2 linked regions of the Chelativorans sp. AA-79 genome follow. The protein of the gene in region 1 interacts with the protein of each later gene in a pairwise test. Links are inferred from orthologs where the notes say so. Each region holds a gene or a part of one and is shown in the gene's direction. Other genes may lie near its edges.

Evidence for each region. Proteins that work in one complex are often made in the same cells at the same time.
Region 2: the proteins of PVE73_RS00245 (region 1) and dnaQ interact in binary tests that used the Escherichia coli proteins (3 or more experiments, as listed by UniProt). The link is inferred for Chelativorans sp. AA-79 from one-to-one orthologs.

The regions. Positions count from the first base shown.
Region 1 is NZ_CP120361.1:53,978-57,008, forward strand. The notes cover bases 72-3,031. They hold PVE73_RS00245 (DNA polymerase III subunit gamma/tau), read left to right. Parts: upstream 72-622; coding sequence 623-2,440; downstream 2,441-3,031. Other genes in these bases: PVE73_RS00235 (HIT family protein), read right to left, coding at 72-299; PVE73_RS00250 (YbaB/EbfC family nucleoid-associated protein), read left to right, coding at 2,453-2,776; coaBC (bifunctional phosphopantothenoylcysteine decarboxylase/phosphopantothenate--cysteine ligase CoaBC), read left to right, coding at 2,859-3,031. Outside these bases: more of PVE73_RS00235, read right to left, coding at 1-71. UniProt on the Escherichia coli protein: Part of the beta sliding clamp loading complex, which hydrolyzes ATP to load the beta clamp onto primed DNA to form the DNA replication pre-initiation complex.
Region 2 is NZ_CP120361.1:219,535-222,447, reverse strand. The notes cover bases 72-2,913. They hold dnaQ (DNA polymerase III subunit epsilon), read left to right. Parts: upstream 72-1,047; coding sequence 1,048-1,779; downstream 1,780-2,913. Other genes in these bases: PVE73_RS01115 (FxsA family protein), read right to left, coding at 2,480-2,896; secB (protein-export chaperone SecB), read right to left, coding at 1,852-2,358; coaE (dephospho-CoA kinase), read left to right, coding at 391-969; PVE73_RS01135 (shikimate dehydrogenase), read left to right, coding at 72-394. Outside these bases: more of PVE73_RS01135, read left to right, coding at 1-71. UniProt on the Escherichia coli protein: DNA polymerase III is a complex, multichain enzyme responsible for most of the replicative synthesis in bacteria. The epsilon subunit contain the editing function and is a proofreading 3'-5' exonuclease.

The DNA.
Region 1 (3,031 bases):
ATATGGATATGGAGTTGCCTCACGATATTGCCGAGCGCCCCGCAATTGATCTTGGTGCAGCCGGTCAACTCCTTGAGGGCTTTCGAGACGAGATTGGTTTCGAAGCTCAGCATCGCCTGGTCGAGCGGTGTGAGGTCGTGAATTTCCTCGATCCCCGGCCGCTGGGGAATGAGCAGCAGCCATGGCCAGCGCCGTTCGTCGCGCAGGCGCAGTTCGCAAAGCCCGAGCCACACGACGGGAAGGCTTTCTCCCTCCAGTCGCGGGTCGAGCACGAAACCTCCCTTGCCGCCCGGCAGCATCGCCTCCCCCATGGAATTTCGGGAAGCGAGGCTAGATTGTGGCAATTGCGGCTGCAAGCGTTTCCTTGCATGCGGCCTTGCATTTGCCCGCGGGATTGACGATATGGAGTGCGGGAGGTTGGTGGTGGACGCGCCACTCGCCAACCGGGTCAGGTCCGGAAGGAAGCAGCCCTAACGAGCTCCGGCACGGGTCACCGTGCCAGCCTCCCGCCTTCCCCGCTCCTTCATGGTCCCCATTGACGCGGCCATGCATCCAAGGGGAAACTCGCCGCAGGGCGCGAGCCCGCCATCGATCAGCCACTACGGGAGCGTGGGCAGCCAGCATGAACGATGTCGCGCAGACGGCGGAAGGCAAGGCCGGCGCCTATCGGGTTCTTGCGCGCAAGTATCGTCCACGCGATTTTTCCGGGCTTGTCGGGCAGGAGCCGATGGTGCGCACGCTCACCAACGCTTTCGCCACCGGCCGCATTGCGCAAGCCTGGATGCTGACGGGCGTGCGCGGCGTGGGCAAGACCACGACGGCCCGCATTCTCGCTCGCGCACTCAACTACAGGACCGATACGGTCGACCGCCCGTCGATCGAGCTCACGGTGCCCGGAGAGCACTGCGAGGCGATCCTCGAGGGTCGGCATGTCGACGTCGTCGAGATGGATGCGGCCTCGCATACCGGCATTGACGACATCCGCGACATCATCGACCAGGTGCGTTACGCGCCGGTCTCTGCGCGCTACAAGGTCTATATCATCGACGAGGTGCACATGCTCTCCAACCAGGCCTTCAACGGCCTGTTGAAGACGCTGGAGGAGCCCCCGCCGCACGTGAAGTTCATCTTTGCCACGACCGAAATCCGCAAGGTTCCGATCACCATTCTTTCACGCTGCCAGCGCTTCGATCTGCGGCGCATCGATGCGAGCCTCATCAAGCAGAACCTCGCCCATATCGGCGGGCTCGAAGGCGTCGAGGCGGATGACGAGGCGCTGGCCGCAATCGCCCGCGCCGCGGAAGGCTCCATGCGGGACGCGCAATCGATTTTCGATCAGGCGATCGCCCATTCCTCGGGCCGGGTGACGGCGGAGACCGTGCGCGACATGCTGGGGCTCGCCGATCGGGCCCGCGTGATCGATCTTTTCGAGCACCTGATGAAGGGCGATGTGGCTGCCGCTCTCGCCGAATTCCGCGCGCAGTACGATGCGGGGGCGGATCCGGCGGCGGTGCTGACGGATCTCGCCGAGTTCAATCATCTCGTCACGCGCATGCGCTTCGTCCCGGAGGCGGCGAACGACGCTTCCCTGTCGCAGGAAGAGCGCATACGCGGACTCGAGTTCTCGAGGAATCTGTCGGTGCGCGTGCTTTCACGCACCTGGCAGATGCTCTTGAAAGGCATCCAGGAGGTGCAGGGCTCAAGTCGCCCGATCGCGGCGGGTGAGATGGTGCTCATCCGCCTCGCGCATGCGGCGCACTTGCCGACGCTGGACGAAGCGCTGAAGACGCTGGAGGACATGCCCGCGGGGGACGGTTCCGGGCGCCCGGGCATGGGCTCGCCCTCCGCAGCGGCGTCCAGCCCCGTGGCTGGGGCCAGCATGCAGGCGGTTTCCTCCCAGCGCGTGCCTTCGGGTGGCGGCGGAGGGCAGACGATGCGGCTGATCCAGGCCGCGCCGGCCGAATATGCAGCACCGCCTCCCGCCCCGATCCAGGCCGAGGCGCCAACCACCCCGGTAAAATCGCTCGCCGACATCGCCGATCTCGCCGACGCCAATCGCGACATGGCCTTCAAGGTGCAGTTCAAGCGCTGCGTGCGCCTCGTCCAGATCGAGCCCGGCCGGCTGTCGGTCAGCCTGACCGAGGATGCGCCGAAGACGCTTCTCGGCGACCTGAATGCCCGCTTGCAGAAGTGGACCGGGCGCCGCTGGATCATCTCGCTCTCCAACGAGCCCGGTGGCAAGACGCTGGCCGAAGAGGAGAGCGGGCGCCGCGAGACCGCACTCGCCGATGCCCGCACGGACCCGACCGTGGCGGCGATCCTGCATAATTTTCCCGGCGCACGCATTCTCGACGTGCGCATTCCCGATGCGGTGGCGGACGAAGCGGCGGAAGAGATGCCGCCGCCCGAGCCGGACCCTGCCGATGACGATGATCTCTGATGGGAGAGAACGATGCGTGACCTGATGAACCTGATGGGTAAGGCGAAGGAGATGCAGGCCAAGCTGCAGGCCATGCAGGAGGAGATCGCCCAGATGGAAGTGGAGGGCCAGTCCGCCGCTGGCGCCGTGAAGGTGACACTCACGGGCAAGTTCGACATGAAGAAGCTCGAGATCGATCCGTCGCTCTTCAAGGAGGACGACGTGGAGATCCTCGAAGACCTGATCCTCGCCGCGCACAACGATGCGAAAGTCAAGGTCGAGGAAGCCATGCAGAAGAAGTCGCAGGAGATGACCGCGGGCCTTCCGCTGCCGCCGGGGATGAAGCTGCCGTTCTGAAGCCGGCCGCCGCTTTGCAAGAACGCCGATTTCGGCCATACCCTATGCGCCAGCTGAAACCGGGCGTGAAGGGAACCTTCCGTTGAGCCTTTCGGGAAAACGCATCCTCCTCATCATCGGCGGCGGGATCGCAGCCTATAAGTGCCTCGATCTCATTCGGCGTCTGCGCGAGCGGGGAGCAAAGGTGCGCTGCGTGATGACGCAGGCCGCGCAGGAATTCATAACGCCTCTTTCCGTCGGCGCGCTTTCGGCCGA
Region 2 (2,913 bases), 170 kb from region 1 along the record:
CCGAATCGTCAACCGCACGCTGGCGCGGGCCCAGGCGCTCGTTGATCACTTTCGTGGAAGTACCAGCGCCCATGGCTGGGAGGCGGTCCCGGAACTCCTTTCGGATACGGAGATCCTCATCAACACGACTTCGCTTGGCATGCACGGTGAGCCGGAGGTGATGCTGGACCTGTCTCCGCTGCCGGCCTCCGCGATTGTCACGGACATCGTCTATGTTCCATTGCAGACACCGCTCCTTACGCGCGCGGCTGAACGCGGTCTGCGCACAGTGGATGGCCTCGGTATGCTCTTGCACCAGGCCGCCCCCGGCTTTGCCCGATGGTTCGGCGTGTGGCCACAGGTCAGCACACGGCTGCGTGAAATCGTCGTCGCGGATCTCGAGGACGAAAAATGATTGTCCTCGGCCTCACCGGATCCATTGGCATGGGCAAGTCCACCACTGCTCGTATGTTTGCAGAGGAAGGCGTGCCGGTGCATGATTCGGATGCCACGGTACACAGGCTTTACGAGGGTGAGGCAATCCCACTGATCGAGGCGCATTTTCCCGGTGCGATCGCGAACGGAAAGGTGGATCGCGCACGCCTGGCCAAGGCGGTTGTCGGCAACCAGGAAGCGTTGGACAGGCTGGAACGGCTTATTCACCCTCTCGTGCGCGAGGATGCGGATCGGTTCGTTGAAAAGCATCGCGAGAAGGGAACGCCGCTTGTCGTGCTCGACATTCCGCTTCTGTTCGAGACCGCAGGTACCGACCGGGTGGACAAGATCGTCGTCGTCACGGCACCACCGCAGGTGCAGCGGGAGCGCGTGCTGGCTCGGCCGGGAATGACCGAGGAAAAGTTCCAGAAGATCCTTGCCCGGCAGGTATCGGATGCGGAAAAGCGGAGCCAGGCTGATTTCATCATCGATACCAGCAAAGGTATGGAAGCGGCGCGTCAAGCGGTGCGCGGAATCGTCGGCCTGCTGACATAAGGCTGACGGCTTTTAAACCATCTCTGCCTTGCAACGCGTGCGCTGCATGGCCCATGCTTCGGGTGGGGAGTGATTCGAATGCGCGAAATCATCTTTGATACGGAAACGACCGGCCTCGACTCGCGCGAGGACAGGATTATTGAGCTTGGCTGTGTGGAATTGGTGAACCGCTTTCCCACCGGCCGCTCAATGCACCACTATATCAACCCCCAGGGACGTTCCGTTCATCCCGACGCCCAGGCAGTGCACGGGATTTCCGACACGGACCTGGTCGGTAAGCCTGTCTTTGCCGAAATCCTCGACTCGTTTCTGGAGTTCATCGATGGTGCAAAGCTCGTAGCTCACAACGCCAATTTCGACATCGGCTTCATCAATGCCGAGTTCCATCGGTTGGGGCAGTCATTTGTTGATCCCGCTCGCGTGGTGGACACACTTGCGATCGCCCGCCGCAAGCATCCGATGGGTCCAAATTCGCTGGATGCACTTTGCCGGCGCTACGGCATCGACAATTCGCGTCGCACCAAACACGGAGCTCTTCTGGATGCCGAGCTCTTGGCTGAAGTCTATATTGAACTGGTTGGCGGCAAGCAGGCGGCCTTTGGCCTGGAGGTCGAGACGCAGGAGCGCGTTGAAGATGCAAGTGAAAGTCGCGTTGTCGTCGCACTGCCTTCCCGCCCCCGCCCCCTCCCTCCGCGGATGACCGAAGAGGAACGGCAAGCCCACGAGGCGTTGGTGGCAGGTATCGGTGACAACGCCCTCTGGCGGAAGCTGGCTCCGGCTGAACCGGCCGAACAGGCCGAGATCGCCTGAGCGCCAGAGGCGACTTGATGAGAAGGCCGGGCGAAGAGCCCGGCTTTTGTCTTTTTTTTTGCTGCTTTGCGCTCAGGAAACCTGAACTTTCCTCCGCGCCTCTTCTTCCGCGAGACGCTGCTGGAACATGCGTGCGAAATCGATCGGGTCGATCATCAGCGGCGGGAAGCCGCCGTTACGCGTGGCGTCGGCAACGATCTGCCGAGCAAACGGGAAGAGAAGTCGCGGGCATTCGATGAAAAGGAGCGGCAACATATGTTCCTGTGGGAAGCCCTGGATACGGAACACGCCGCCATAGACGAGCTCGACATTGAAGAGCACCGTCTTGTCGGCCTCCGCCCGCGCCGTGAGTGTGAGCAGGACATCATAGTCCGTTCCGCCAAGCGGGTTGGCGTTTACATTGACATTGATGTTGATCGAAGGTGCCTTGTCGCGAGCGCGCAGGGACTGAGGTGCGCCGGGGCTTTCGAAAGATAAGTCCTTGATATACTGCGTCAGCACATTAAGGTTCGCCGGCACAGTGTTGTCGCTGTTCCCCGCCTGCTTTGCCTCGTCTTTTTCTTCGGGCTGTTCAGCCATCCGCCTCGATCCTCTGGAATGTCGCGCGCCGCCCTGCGCGGGTTGCAAAAATAGAGGCGTTGGCTAGCACGGTGACCTTGGCAATACAAGTTTGGATTGGTCGACACCCTGCGCCCCGGGCCTACTTCTCCCGCCACGGCGAATCTTTGTCGTCCGAGCTGGAATAGTCGCTCATGTCGAGGTCGATCGTCTTGTCCGCCGGCCCCCGTTGGGCGCCTCCGCCGCCCATGCCCGCCGGAGCAACGACAACGACACGTTTGCGGATAGATTTCCAGGCGGCATCGCGTAGCTGGGGAACAAACAGCAGAAGCCCCAGGCTATCCGTGACGAAACCCGGCGTAAGGAGAAGAAGCCCCGCGACCAGGATCATCATCCCATGCACCAATTCGCGTCCGGGCAGCCGGTTCTCGGCAAGCTCGCGCTGCATGCGCGAAAGGACTGCAAATCCCTGCACGCGAAGCAGGATAGAGCCGGCGATCGCCGTCGCAAGAACAAGGCCCAATGTCGAGAGCAACCCGATCTGTTGTCCGACGATCACAAAAACGGCGATTTCCG